Regions from separate parts of the Streptomyces sp. Je 1-4 4N24 genome, predicted to be linked through region 2. Evidence: riboswitches for the same ligand, from Rfam matches in the RefSeq annotation. Region 2 holds a riboswitch; the other holds the start of a gene.
What was found. A riboswitch is a leader RNA that binds a small molecule or an ion and turns the genes downstream of it on or off. The one in region 2 is predicted to bind cobalamin.
Positions count from the first base shown of each region.

Region 1: linked by a shared signal. The riboswitch ahead of SLV14N_RS27970 (HoxN/HupN/NixA family nickel/cobalt transporter) and the one ahead of cobN (cobaltochelatase subunit CobN) in region 2 are both predicted to bind cobalamin.

Region 1 is NZ_CP110836.1:6,406,781-6,413,975, forward strand. Features, by position in the region: gene SLV14N_RS27965 (VOC family protein) at 1-454, shown strand, start outside; gene SLV14N_RS27970 (HoxN/HupN/NixA family nickel/cobalt transporter) at 480-1,616, opposite strand; cobalamin riboswitch at 1,647-1,895, opposite strand; gene SLV14N_RS27975 (alpha/beta fold hydrolase) at 1,983-2,831, opposite strand; gene SLV14N_RS27980 (MarR family winged helix-turn-helix transcriptional regulator) at 2,828-3,502, opposite strand; gene SLV14N_RS27985 (hypothetical protein) at 3,638-4,048, shown strand; gene SLV14N_RS27990 (nucleoside/nucleotide kinase family protein) at 4,011-4,667, opposite strand; gene SLV14N_RS27995 (class I SAM-dependent methyltransferase) at 4,850-6,043, opposite strand; gene SLV14N_RS28000 (GNAT family N-acetyltransferase) at 6,298-6,879, opposite strand; gene SLV14N_RS28005 (DedA family protein) at 7,016-7,195, opposite strand, start outside.
Region 2 is NZ_CP110836.1:4,823,170-4,830,364, forward strand. Features, by position in the region: gene SLV14N_RS20945 (precorrin-2 C(20)-methyltransferase) at 1-332, opposite strand, end outside; gene SLV14N_RS20950 (precorrin-8X methylmutase) at 335-967, opposite strand; gene SLV14N_RS20955 (cobalamin biosynthesis protein CobG) at 1,079-2,797, opposite strand; cobalamin riboswitch at 2,959-3,096, shown strand; gene cobN (cobaltochelatase subunit CobN) at 3,130-6,741, shown strand; gene SLV14N_RS20965 (DUF4097 family beta strand repeat-containing protein) at 6,924-7,195, opposite strand, start outside.

The DNA of each region.
Region 1 (7,195 bases), 1.6 Mb from region 2:
GCCGCGGTCGGTGGCGTTCTACACCGAGGCCCTCGGGCTGGCGGTGGATGTCGAGATACCGGGGCGGGCCGCGTTTCTCAGCGCTCCCGGCTCACACAACGATCATGATCTGGGGCTGTTCGCGGTGGCACCGGACGCGCCGGGGCCCGAGGCCGGGCGGGTCGGGCTGTACCACCTGGCCTGGGAGGTCGGCACCCTCGGCGAACTCGTCGCGGCCCGGACGCGGCTCACCGAGCGAGGCGCCCTGGTGGGCTCCAGCGATCACCTCGTCGCCAAGTCGCTGTACGCCAAGGACCCGGACGGCAACGAGTTCGAGGTGATGTGGCGGGTCCCGCGGGAGGACTGGCCGGGCCCGGACCTGCCGGACCGGCTGCTGCCCCTCGATCTGGGGGCGGCGCTGGAGCGCTGGGGCCCGGACCGGGAGACGGGCGCCGCCGCCGGCTCGGCCACCTGAGGGGCCCCGGGCGGCCCGAGCTTCCTCAGGTACCGGGCGTGGCCTGCTCCGCCGGCTCCGCTCGCCCGGCCCGCGCCGCCCAGCGCTTCTCGACGCCGGCCAGCCGCCAGTACGCCAGCGCCGCGGCCCACACCACCACGAACAGGCCGACGATGATGAAGCCGGCATTGTCGAGGTCGAGGCCGGAAATCCAGCCGGTCAGCGCGTCGTTGAGGCCGAGCTTGTCGTGCAGCACGGTCACCAGCTCGATGGTGCCGATGAAGAAGGCGACGGCGATCGACAGACCGGTGATGGTGAGGTTGTAGTAGACCTTGCGCACCGGGTTGGAGAACGCCCACTGGTAGGCGAAGTTCATGAAGGTGCCGTCGAGGGTGTCGAACAGGCTCATGCCCGCGGCGAACAGCAGCGGCAGGCACAGGAGCGCGTACCAGGGCAGGCCCGCCGCGGCGCCGCTGCCCGCCATCACCATCAGGGTCACCTCGGTCGCGGTGTCGAAGCCGAGGCCGAAGAGGAAGCCGAGCGGGAACATCTGGCCGGGGCGGGAGATGGAGCGGGTGAACCGCCCCAGGAAGCGGTTCATGAAGCCGCGCGCATCGAGGCGCTGCTCCAGTTCGGCCTCGTCGTAGCGGCCCTCGCGCATCCCGCGGAAGACCCGCCAGATCCCGGCCAGCGCGACGAGGTTGAGGGCGGCGATGAGGTAGAGGAACGTTCCCGAGACCGTGGTGCCGACGGTGCCCAGGATCTGGTGCGTACGGGACTCGTCGTCGAGCAGCGTGCCGGCCAGCTGGGCGCCGCCGGCCACGAGGGCCGCCATCGCCACGACCACGCTGGAGTGTCCGAGGGCGAACCAGAAGCCGACCGAGACCGGACGCTTGCCGTCGGCCATCAGCTTGCGGGTGGTGTTGTCGATCGCGGCGATGTGATCGGCGTCGAAGGCATGCCGCATACCGAGGGTGTACGCGGTGACGCCGAGCCCGACGCCGAAGACCTGGCTGCCGACGGAGTAGTGGTGCGGGACCACGAGCAGGAAGAGCACGCCGAAGGCGACGACATGCAGCCCGGCTATGACGGCCATCAGGCCCGCGGTGCGGAGGGTGTCCTGCCGGCGCCAGCGGAACGCGGCCGGGGCAGGGGTGTTCGGGGTATCGGTGGACAGGGCCATCCGGCGGTCACGCTCCAGCACCTCGTGGATCAGTTCGTGAGATGCCGTGGCCGGTCTCCTGGCTTGGGGGTACCACCCTGCTCCTTCAGAGCTTGGGGGAAGGTGCCCGCTTCCGCCCCCGCCTTCCCGGCCGCGGGCTGCGGTCAGTGGCGCCGCAGGCGCGCCAGGCACCTGCGGAAGGGGTGGAAACTCCCCGATCACAGTGGCGAGGGCCGCTCCGGACTGGGACCACAAGGGTCCGTCACCGGCTTCCCGAACACCACGGCCCGGCCACTCTAGCCGCCGCCCGGACGGCGCTCGATGTGCGGGGGTTTCCGCCGTGCGGAGGGAGAGCGGCCCGCGGTGGGTCAGTGGTCCAGGAGCGGGTCAGTAGTCCAGGGAGCAGAGGAAGGCGTGCAGTTCGTGGTCGAAGAGCGGGGTGTTCTCCAGGTTGACCATATGGGCCGCACCCGGTATTCGGACTCTTCGGGCGCCCGGGACGGTCAGGGCTATCGCATGGGCGTTGGCGGAGATGTCACCGCTGTCGAGATCGCCGTCGAACACGACCGTCGGCACCCGGATCTCGCCGAGGCGGCCGGCGGCGCCGACCTCCAGCGGCATACCGGCACCCATACCGTCGGCATGGACCTCCACATTGGCCGCGGCCGAGGCGCGCATCCGTTCGCGGAATCCCGGGTGCACCGCGGACGGCTCGCGATGGGGCCCGTCCACCCACATCCGCAGGAAGTGCTCGACATACCGCTCCGCGCCGTCCGGTGCGCCGATCGCCGCGACCTGCTCCTTGATGTGCTCCAGGACGAAGGGGTCGGTGAAGGCACGGCCACTGATCCCGGGGGCGGCGAGCGCGAGGGCCGTCACCCGGTCCGGGTGGGCGAGGGCGGTGTCGAGCGCGACCCGCGCGCCGTGGGAAAGGCCGACGAGGACCGCGCTGGGGACATCGAGCGCGTCGAGCAGGGCACACAGATCGTCGTGGTTGGCGTAGTCCCCGGTCACGGTGGAGGACAGGCCGTGGCCGCGGGAGTCGTAACGGATCGCGCGCAGGCCGGAGTTGACCAGCCAGGTGAACTGCTCGTCCCACATGTGCTGGTCGAGCATGCCGCCGTGCAGGAGTACCACCGCAGGGCCCGAGCCGGCCGTCTCGTAGAACAGCTCGCCCTCGTCGACCGGCACGAGGCCGTTGTCGATCTCGGACCAGGCGGTGATTCTCTGCGTCATGCTCCTGACCGTCCTTTGTGCATGAGAGGGGTGGTGGCAGGTCTGCTGTCGTGACCTTCAGGCTTGCCGTTGCTCCCGTTACTGCCTTCACTGCCACGACTGTCCCGACTGCCCCGACTGTCGGTTTCCTCCGGTTGAACGCGCGAGCCGTTCGCCAGGTGCCGGAATTCCTCGCCGAGTCGGTCGAGGACGTGCAGTGCGGTGCGGACGTCCTCGGCGGGCAGGTCGGCCAGCCGCTGCCGCAGCTCCGTCGCCTCGAACTGCTGGATCCCGCGTATCGCCGCCGTGCCTTCGGCGGTGAGCCGGATCAGGGAGGAGCGGCGGTGTGCGGGATTCGGGGCCGTCACGACCAGGCCGAGCTCCGCGGCGTGATTCACCCAGCGCTGCACCGGCTGGCGGTCGAGCCCCAACGTGCGCGCCAACTGCGGGACGGTGCGGGGGCCTTCGGTGTGCAGGGCGTCCAGCAGTGCGTGTTCGCCGGCGGTCATGCCCGTGTCGGCCAGCTCGCGTTCCACCGCGCGCACGACCGTGCGGTGCAGTGGCCACAGGCGTCGGATGACGTCGTACAGCAGATCTTCGCTGGCCGTCGGTTCCCCGGCGCCGTCACCGCCGGCGTGCCCACCGGCGGGTCCGTCGGCATCCCTCTCGATATCCCCCTCAATGACACTCATGATGTCATGATGACATCGGTGATGTCGTTTGGGAAGGGGTCTTCCGCGGAATGGAGTTGAGGAGACGGATGAGTGTGCTGAGGCTCGTGTGACCGGTGGGCGAGTGGCGAATGGGCGAGGAGAGGTGGACGGCGAATGAAGGTCGTTCTGTTGCGTGCGGTCGGGGTCGCCACGGCGGTCTACGGGGCGGCGGTGGCCGCGGTGCCCGATCTGCTGGCACGGCCCTCGGGGCTGGTCGATGAGGAGGGGCGGACCGGCCGGGCCACGCGCACCTCGCTGCGCCCGCTGGCCTGGCGGGACGCGGTGAGCGGGCTGGCCATGGCGATGGCTCCGGACGGCCCGGCGCTGCGCACCGCCGCGTATGTGCGGATCGCGGCCGACTTCGGGGATGCGGTCCTGCTCGGTGTGACGCTGCCCGGCCGCGACCGGAAGCTGGCGGCGGTGGCGGTGTCCGTCGGGTGGGGCGCACTGTCGGTGGCCGGGCTGCTGGCGGGCGGGCGGCAGGAGGTCAGGCGCCCCCGGGCGGCAGAGCCTCTTCGGGGGTGAAGGTGACGACGAGGTCGGCGCGGTCGCGAGTGGCCGCCACGACACGGGCGTTGGCCTCGTCCGAGGCGTGGACGAACCGCTCGGCGTCGGCGCGCGGGCGCCCGAAGTGCTCATGGCGGTCGACCAGTCGCCGGATCCGCTCCGGGGTGTCCAGGTCCACGTACCAGACCTCGTCGAGCAGTGCGCGGACCCGCGACCAGGGCGCGGAGTCCAGGAGGAGGTAATTGCCCTCGGTCACGATGAGCGGGATGTGGGGTGCCACGGGGATGCTGCCGGCCACCGGTTCCTCGATACGGCGGTCGAACGCCGGGGCGTAGACGGCGCTGTCCGGCTCCGGGTCGCGCAGGCGCGCCAGCAGTGCCGCGTATCCGGCCGGATCGAAGGTGTCCGGCGCGCCCTTGCGGTCCGTACGGCCCAGGCGGCGCAACTCCGCCTCGGCGAGATGGAAGCCGTCCATCGGGACGAGCGCCGCCCGCCCGGCCAGTTCCGCCACGAGGTGGGCGGCGAGAGTGGACTTGCCGGCGCCGGGCGGGCCGGTGATGCCGAGCAGCCGGCGCCGGGCGGGAGTCGCGGAATCGGCGAGCCGGCGGGCGCGGGAGAACAGATGCCGGGGATCCATGGTGCGTCCATCGTGCCCGATCGGCGGCGCCGGCGGCCGGATGTGCCCCCCGGCCGGATGTGCCCCCCCCGGCCGGGGCCGAGCCTCGACGGTCGCCTCGGCGGCGGCGCTCGGAGCCGCGTTCCGGTCGTAAGACACCCCTGAAGGCGCGACCGCAGGTCAGATGACCGCTCGGGCGGCGCTCAACGAGCGTCGGGTGCAGTCCGGTTGGTGAGGCCCAGGCGCCACAGGGACGTGACCTCGGCGGCGCGGGCCACGTGGAGCGGGTCCGAGGTGTCGCGGGCGCGCGGATGGCGCGGGGTGATGTCGAGCCGGCCCAGGACCGTGAGGCCGGCCCCGGCGAAGGCGTCGAGGAGTGCGGCGTGCGGACGCAGCCCGAGGTGTTCCGCCAGGTCGGAGAGGATCAGCCAGCCCTCGCCGTCCGGGGTCAGATGGCCGGCGAGGCCGTTCAGGAAGCCGTACAGCATGCGGTTGCCCGGGTCGTACACCGCGTGCTCCACGGGGGAGGTCGGTTTCGCCGGCACCCATGGAGGGTTGCAGACGACCAGCGGGGCGCGGCCGGCCGGGAACAGATCGGCCTCGATGACCTCCACCTGCCCGGCGACGCCCAGTCGTTCGGTGTTCTCGCGGGCACAGGCCAGCGCCCGCGGATCCTGGTCGGTGGCCACGACCCTGCGCACACCGCGCCGGGCGAGCACCGAGGCCAGGACGCCGGTGCCGGTGCCGATGTCGAACGCGAGCTCCTCGGAGGGCAGCGGCGCCTCGGCCACCAGGTCGACGTATTCGCCGCGGGCCGGGGAGAAGACGCCGTAGTGCGGATGGATCCGGTCGCCGCCGAGCGCCGGGATCTCGACGCCCTTCTTGCGCCATTCGTTGGCGCCGATCAGGGCGAGGAGCTCGCGCAGCGAGACGAGGGCGGTGGTCGGGTCCGGGCCGTCCGCGGCGGCGGACGCTTCCCCGACGGCCTCGCCGGGGCCGTATGCCCGGGTGCAGGCCTCGCGGACGTCGGGGGCGCGGTGCAGCGGGACGGCGAGGGTCGCGTCGAGCGGGACCAGCAGCATGCCCAGGATGCGGGCACGGTGATTCTGCGCGGCCCGGTGCACATGGAACGCCTGGGTGACATCGGCGGGCGGCGTCTTGCGGGGGCGGCGGTCGATACGGCGGGCCATCGCCGTCAGCAGCTGACGGGCGTTGTGGAAGTCGCCGCGCCACAACAGCGCGGTGCCCTCGCAGGCGAGCTTGTAGGCGTCGTCGGCCTTGGTCCGGTCGTCCGCGATGACGATACGGCGTGGCGGCGGGGCGCCGTTCTCGGAGCGCCAACGGGCGGAGCGGGGCTGGTCGCCCTCGGTCCATTCGACGACCGGCGGGTGATTCACCGAAGTGTGCCTCGTGTGTGTGGTGGGAGCCCCTCCCAGGGGTGCCGCCCTCGGGGCGGCGCCGGTCCGGCGCCGGGGGAGCACGAAGCGCTCGCAGGAGACGGTGGGCGGAGTGGTGTGTCGGTTGACTTTACTCCGTATTGGGATCGCCCTCGGCCCGCACCGAGGCGGGAGGGAGGGAGCGGGCGGCCCCCGCGGTGGCGCGCCCAGCCAGGAGGCGCAGCCGTGCCGTGGCGCCCAGCGACCGGCCGAGGTCAGTCGATGCCGAAGGCTTCGGCGTAGCGCACCGTGCCGCGCGGGGGTGTGGAGTCGTCCAGGGACAGCGCCATGAAGGCCTCGTCCGGCCAGGGCTGCGGGGGCAGAATGCCGAACCGGACGGCCGGGACGAATCCGAAGCGCGGGTAATACGGCGGATGGCCAAGCACGATCGCGGTCCGCTCACCGGCCGCCCGCGTGGCCTCCAAGAGCGCCCGGATCACCGCACCGCCCGCACCGGACTTCTGGTACCCGGGCAGCACCGCGCACGGTGCCAGCGCCACGGCGGGGGCCTCGTCGACATGACAGCGGGTCAGTAGCGCATGGGCGGCCGGGGTGCCGTCCGGCGCGTCGGCCACATAGGACAGCCCCGGCAGCCAGGACGACGGGTCGCGGCGCAGCGCGTCGACGAGATCGGCCTCCCCGGCCGTCTCGAAGGCGGCGAGGTGGATCCGGCGGACGGCCGCGGTGTCCGCGGTGGTCTCGGGGCGGGGGCGCCAGGGGCCGGAGGCCACGGCCGGGTCTCCGGATCCGCTGTCGCCGGTCTCGTGCGAGCCGTGGGATGCGTGAGTGCCGCTCATATCCGTCATCGTCGCACCGGCCTCTGACAAACGGCCAAGGGTTTTGCGCTCCGCCGTCGACAACGGGCCGTCAACAACAGCCGTCGACAACAGACCGTCGGCGGGCGGCCGTCGGCAGGCGCCCGTCAGCGGCCGGTCAGTGCGCGGTGCGGCGGTCCGGGCGGCGCATCAGGAAGGCGGCGGCCGATCCGGCGGCGAAGAGGGCGACGACAGAGAGGGCGGTACTCATCCAGGAGGTGCCGAGCCAGTGTCCGCCGAAGTAACCGAGGCTCACGCTGTAGGACGCCCAGGCGAAACCGGCCAGTGCGGACCAGGG
Region 2 (7,195 bases):
TCGGAGATGACGGCGACGGTGCGGCCGGCGTCGAGATGGACGGTGAGGCGGGCCGCCGCGGCCTCGTAGAACTCGTCCAGCGCGCCCCGGTAGCCGCCGGGGTGATCGGTCGACTCGGTGGTGACCGGGTAGATCAGCGCTTCCTCGATGTGGTCGGCGCGGAGGTGCTCGGCGGCGATGGAACGCGCGATGGAACGTCCGTGCCGGGCGCTGTGGTAGGCGATGACGTCCGCCCCGGCGATGATCTGGACCGCCCGGACCGTCATGAGGGACGGGTCGCCGGGGCCGAGGCCCACACCGTAGAGGCGACCGGTCAGCTGCTGCTCGCTCACGCTTACTCTTCCTCGCTTGCCATGGCGTTGATCGCGGCCGCGGCCATGGCGCTGCCGCCCCGGCGCCCGCGCACCACGATGTGGTCCAGCTCCGACGGGTGGGCGATCAGCGCGTCCTTGGACTCCGCGGCGCCGATGAAGCCGACGGGTATGCCGATGACGGCGGCGGGGCGGGGCGCGCCTTCCTCGATCATTTCGAGGAACCGGAACAGGGCGGTGGGGGCGTTGCCGAACGCGACCACGGCGCCTTCCATCCGGTCCCGCCACAGCTCCAGGGCGGCGGCGCTGCGGGTCGTCCCCATCTTGGCGGCCAGGTCCGGGACCGACGGATCGGTGAGGGTGCACAGGACGTCGTTGCCGGCCGGCAGCCGCTTCCGGGTGACGCCGCTGGCGACCATGTTGGCGTCGCAGAGGATCGGCGCACCGGCGCGCAGCGCCTCGCGGGCGCGGGCCACCACCTCGGGGGTGAAGGCCAGATCGCGTACCAGGTCGACCATGCCGCAGGCGTGGATCATCCGGACCGCGACCCGGCTGACGTCGGCGGGCAGGCCGGCGAGGTCCGCCTCGGCGCGGATGGTGGCGAAGGACTGGCGGTAGATCGTCGCCCCGTCCTTCTCGTAGTCGAACGCGGTCACTGTGGCCTCGGGGTTGTCGGGTACGGGGCGGTTCTGGAGGTGGGGCATGGCGCTGTGGGTCGAGGGTGGTTCATGAGGTGGTGGGGCATGGCGCTGTGGGTCGGGGGCGGTTCATGAGGTGGTGGGGCATGGAGCTGCGGAGGGTGCCGCCGGTGCGGGATGCGGGGCGGGTGTGCTCTGCGGCTGTACTACGGAGACGCGGTAGCCCTCCGGCGTCGCCAGCACATCGACCCAGGCGCCGCGCGGGTGGCCGCAGCGGCGTTCGCAGCCGGACCAGTACACGGGGAGCCGGCGCAGGGCGGGCTGCTGTCCTGGCTCGCCGGGGACGGGGGTGCCCGCTGTGACGGCGGCCGACGCGTCGGCCCGTACGTCGGTACGGGACTTGGCGCAGCCGGGGCGGCCGGTGCAGGCGCCGATGCGGTGCCAGGGGGAGTCCGGGTCGGTGATCAGTCCGGCGGTGGACAGTTCGCGCAGGCGGGGAACTGCCGTGTCGGCGGACAGCCCGGGGATGACGATGCCGCGCCAGGGGGTGAGGCGGAGCGCGCCGGCACCGTCCTCGGCGGCGACGGAGGTCAGCAGGCGCCACTGGGCGACCGACAGCCGCCCCAGCGGCGCGAGGACGGAGAGCGCACGGGCGCCGTCGGTGCCCTCGATGACGCCGGGGGCGGAGGAGTCGGCGTACGGGACGGAGGCGGGGGGCGGGACGGAACCGGCGTACGGGACGGAGGGGGTGAACGGGACGGACGCGGCGTCAGGGACGGACTCGGCGTACGGCGCGGAGGCGGGTGTGGGCGCCTCGGTCGCGTCGGCGGTCCCGGTTACGTCGGCGGTCCCGGTTACGTCGGTGGTCCCGGCTACGTCGGTGGTACCGGTCACATCCGCGGACCCGCCCACATGAGCGGTTCCGGCCCCGGCCACCCCCGCAGCCACCGCCCCGGCCACCTCCGCGCACCCGATGCCCGCCGCGCGCAGTCGCTCCGCGACGGCCCGGGCCGTTAGACCGTGTCCGACCGGGAGTTCACGTACCCGCCAGGCGCCGCTGCCGCTCGCCTCAGCGGCGGTCAGGAAGGCCTCGGCGGCGGTGAGGGCGGCGCGCGGGGCGTCCGGCCCGGCGATCCGCAGCGCCGCCGGGTCGTCGCCGACCCGCAGCAGCGCGGTACCCCCGGACCCGGCCGGGCATCCGTATCTGGGCAGATCCCCGGCCCCGGGCAGATCCCCGGCCCCGGGCAGGCCCCCGTACCCAGGCTGGTCCCCGGCCCCGGACAGCTCCCCGTCCCCCATCGGCGCCCCGACCCCGCCCCGTTCTGCGACCAAGCTCACATCCCCGCCGAGTGCCGCCACATCGCCCCGTCCGTCGTCCAGGACGAAGAGGAAGCGGCCCGACAGCGCGGTCGCGGACTCGCTCGCGCAGAGCAGTCCGTCCAGCTCACGGGCCCACAACCGCACGTCAGAAGGGGTGTGCCGGTCGAGTCCGGCAAGGGGCGAGGCGAGGATGTTGCGGACGCGTTCGTGGCGCTCGGAGGGCAGCAGACCGGCGTCGCGCAGCAGGACGGCGAGCCGGTCGCCGCAGCCGTCCGGGAGGCCGCGGAGTTCCGCGTTGCCGCGGGAGGTGAGCGAGAGGTGGCCGTCGCCGAGCCGGTCCGCGGCGTCGGCCAGCGCCTCGGCCTGACGTACCGTCAAGTCTCCGGCGGGCAGCCGCACTCGGGCGAGGTGGCCGTCGGCGGCGGAGTGCAGCCGCAGCGCTCCCGGGCAGGCGTCACCGCGGTCCCGTATGGGCGGTTCGGCACCTTGGGGCCGTATCGAGGGGGAGGGCGGCATGGCCGCGAGCATACCCACGGAGGCGGGTGGCTCATCGGGGCCGGATCCGGCCAAGCTCCCGGTCCGGATCCGGGTACGGAGGCGAGCGCCCCCGTCCCGCTGCGGCCGGTCCGGAGGCCCGCTTACCTCCCCCGTCCACTGCCCTTACTATGCAGGTCGGTGGGTCGGCTGGCCCACCGGACGCCAGCGACGGCGCAGGGTCTTAGGGCCCAAGGGAGGAAGCCCGGTGAGAATCCGGCGCGGTCCCGCCACTGTGAACCCGGCAGCTGCCGGGTGAGTCAGGAACTCCCGCCGTCCATACGACCACCCGGGGCGCGGATACCCCGAGGAAGGCCTGCGCTCGCATGCTTCTGCTGCTGTCGACCTCCGACACCGACCTGCTCAGCGCCCGCGCGGCCACGGGTCCCGTGCCGTACCGGCTCGCCAACCCCGCCCGCCTCGACGTCGCCGAACTCCCCGCGCTGCTGGAGGGCACCGACCTCGTCGTCGTACGCCTCCTCGGCGGCATCCGTGCCTGGGAGGAGGGCCTGGAGGTGCTGCTCGCCGAGGACCAGCACCGGCCGGTCGTCGTGCTCACCGGTGAACAGGCCCCCGACGCCCAGCTCATGGAGCAGTCCACGGTCCCGGTCGGTATCGCGGCCGAGGCGCACGCCTACCTTGCGCACGGCGGTCCCGCCAACCTCGACCAGCTCGCCCGCTTCCTCTCCGACACGGTGCTGCTCACCGGCCATGGCTTCGAGCCGCCGGAGCCCGCCCCGTCCTGGGGTCCGCTGGACTGGGAAGGCCGCAACGAGAGCGGTCCGCTGGTCGCCGTGCTCTACTACCGCGCTCACCACATGAGCGGTAACACGGCCTTCGTCCGGACCCTGTGCGAGCAGATCGAGGCGGCGGGCGGGCGTGCCCGGCCGCTGTTCGTGGCCTCCCTCCGCGCCCCCGAACCGGAGTTGATCGAGGCGCTGGGGTCCGCCGACGCCCTGGTCACCACGGTCCTCGCGGCGGGCGGCAGCAAGCCCGCCGAGGCCTCCGCCGGCGGCGACGACGAATCCTGGGACGCGGGCGCGCTGGCCGCCCTGGACGTGCCGATCCTGCAGGCCCTGTGCCTGACCGGGCCGCGCAGCGCCTGGGAGGAGAACGACGAGGGGCTGTCGCCGCTGGACGCCGCCTCGCAGATCGCGGTCCCCGAGTTCGACGGCCGGCTGATCACCGTCCCGTTCTCCTTCAAGGAGGTCGACGAGGACGGTCTGCCCGTCTACGTCGCCGACCCCGAGCGCGCCGCCCGGGTCGCCGGGATCGCCGTCCGGCACGCCCGGCTGCGCCACATCCCGGCCGCGGACAAGCGCCTCGCGCTGGTGCTGTCCGCGTACCCGACCAAGCACTCCCGTATCGGCAACGCGGTCGGCCTGGACACCCCGGCCAGTGCCGTGGCTCTGCTGCGCCGTCTCCGGGCGGACGGCTATGACTTCGGCGACGAGACCGCCGAGCCGGTCCCGGGCCTGGAGTCCGGCGATGGTGACGAGCTGATCTACGCCCTCATCGACGCCGGCGGCCACGACCAGGAGTGGCTCACCGAGGAGCAGCTCGCCCGCAACCCGGTCCGGATCCCGGCCGCCGACTACAAGCGCTGGTACGCCACGCTGCCGCAGGAACTCCGGGACTCCGTCGAGGAGCACTGGGGGCCGCCGCCCGGCGAGATGTTCGTCGACCGCAGCCGGAACCCCGACGGCGACATCGTGCTGGCGGCCCTGCGCCGCGGCAATCTCCTGATCCTCATCCAGCCGCCGCGCGGCTTCGGCGAGAACCCGATCGCGATCTACCACGACCCCGATCTGCCGCCCTCGCACCACTACTTGGCGGCGTACCGCTGGATCGCGGCCTCCGCCGACGACGGCGGCTTCGGCGCGGACGCCATGGTCCACCTGGGCAAGCACGGCAACCTGGAGTGGCTGCCCGGCAAGAACGCGGGCCTGTCCGCGGCCTGCGGACCCGACGCCGCCCTCGGCGATCTGCCGCTGATCTACCCCTTCCTGGTCAACGACCCCGGCGAGGGCACCCAGGCCAAGCGCCGGGTGCACGCCACCCTCGTCGACCACCTCGTTCCGCCGATGGCCCGCGCCGAGTCCTACGGCGACATCGCGCGTCTGGAGCAGCTCCTCGACGAGTACGCGGCCATCTCCTCGATGGACCCGGCCAAGCTGCCCGCGATCCGCGCCCAGATCTGGACGCTGATCCAGGCCGCCAAGCTCGACCACGACCTGGGGATGGACGAACGCCCCGACGACGACGGCTTCGACGACTTCCTGCTGCACGTCGACGGCTGGCTGTGCGAGGTCAAGGACGCCCAGATCCGCGACGGACTGCACGTCCTGGGCGGCGCGCCGGCCGGTGAGGCCCGCGTCAACCTCGTCCTCTCCATCCTCCGCGCCCGCCAGATCTGGGGCGGTACGTCCGCCCTGCCCGGTCTGCGCGAGGCGCTCGGACTGGACGAGTCCGCGGCCACCCGTACGACCGCCGACGAGGCCGAGGCCACCGCCCGCGCCCTGGTGCAGGCGATGGAGGACGCCGGCTGGGACCCGGCGGCGGTGGCCGGTGTCGCCGACGGCCACCCGGCCGCGGTCGCCGACATCCTCGACTTCGCCGCCCGTCAGGTCGTCCCGCGCCTCGCCGCCACCACCGACGAGATCGACCACGCCGTGCATGCCCTCAACGGCGGCTTCGTCCCGGCCGGCCCCTCCGGCTCCCCGCTCCGTGGCCTGGTCAACGTCCTGCCGACGGGCCGGAACTTCTACTCCGTCGACCCCAAGGCCGTGCCCTCCCGCCTCGCCTGGGAGACCGGCCAGGCCCTCGCCGACTCCCTCCTGGCGCGCTACCGCGACGACAACGGCGACTGGCCGCAGTCCGTCGGCCTGTCGCTGTGGGGCACCAGCGCCATGCGGACGTCCGGTGACGACGTGGCCGAGGCGCTGGCGCTGCTGGGTGTCCGCCCCGTATGGGACGACGCCTCGCGCCGGGTCAACGGGCTGGAGCCCATCTCCCTCGCCGAACTCGGCCGCCCCCGTATCGATGTCACGCTGCGCATCTCCGGCTTCTTCCGGGACGCCTTCCCGCACGTCATCGGCCTGCTCGACGACGCCGTACGGCTCGCCGCCGGCCTGGACGAGCCGGACGGGGACAACTACGTCCGCGCCCATGCGCAGGCCGACCTCGCCGAGCACGGCGACGAACGCCGCGCCACCACGCGTATCTTCGGCTCCCGCCCGGGGACGTACGGTGCGGGCCTGCTCCAGCTGATCGACTCCCGCGACTGGCGCACCGACGCCGACCTCGCCGAGGTCTACACCGTCTGGGGCGGCTACGCCTACGGCCGCGGGCTGGAGGGCCGGCCGGCCCGCTCCGAGATGGAGACCGCCTACAAGCGCATCGCGGTCGCCGCCAAGAACACCGACACCCGCGAGCACGACATCGCGGACTCCGACGACTACTTCCAGTACCACGGCGGCATGGTCGCCACCGTCAAGGCGCTCAAGGGCAAGGCCCCCGAGGCGTACATCGGTGACTCCACCCGCCCGGAGACGGTCCGCACCCGCACCCTGGTCGAGGAGACCTCCCGGGTCTTCCGCGCCCGGGTGGTCAACCCCCGCTGGATCGAGGCGATGCGCCGCCACGGCTACAAGGGCGCCTTCGAACTCGCCGCCACCGTGGACTACTTGTTCGGCTACGACGCCACCACGGGCGTGGTCGCCGACTGGATGTACGACAAGCTCGCCCAGACCTACGTCCTCGACCCCGAGAACCGCGCCTTCCTGGAGGAGGCCAACCCCTGGGCCCTGCACGGAATCGCCGAACGCCTCCTGGAGGCGGAATCCCGCGGCATGTGGGAAAAGCCGGACGCCGAGACACTGGCGGCCCTGCGCCAGGCATTCCTGGAGACCGAGGGGGAGCTGGAGGGGGAGGACTGACCCGCCGCGGGGCGGGGCCCGGCCTCGGCCCCCGCCCCGGCGGGAGGCCGCGGTTCGGCCATGACGGGTGGCTGCGGTCGGCCATGACGGGTGGCTGCGGTCGGCCATGACGGGTGGCTGCGGCCGGGGCCGGAAGCTATCCGACGTGGTGGTCGACCACCCGCCCCGGAGGCTGCGGCCCGTCAGGCGGGCTTCGCGGTGATGTCCCCGTTGCTGGTGGTCAGGTCCAGATGGAAGCGGGCCGCCGGGTCCTGGGCGATGCCTATGTGCTTCTCGCCGTTGTCGGTCTCGGCGGACAGCCGGTACGGGCCCTTCGGCAGCTGCACCGTGATCTCGCCGTTGGATGTCCTCGCCCGGACGTTCTGCGCGGTGGCGGGGGTGAGGTCGATCGCCCCGTTGGAGGTCTCGGCCGAGGTGCGCGCGCCCGACAGACCGCGGCCGGTGATCCGGCCGT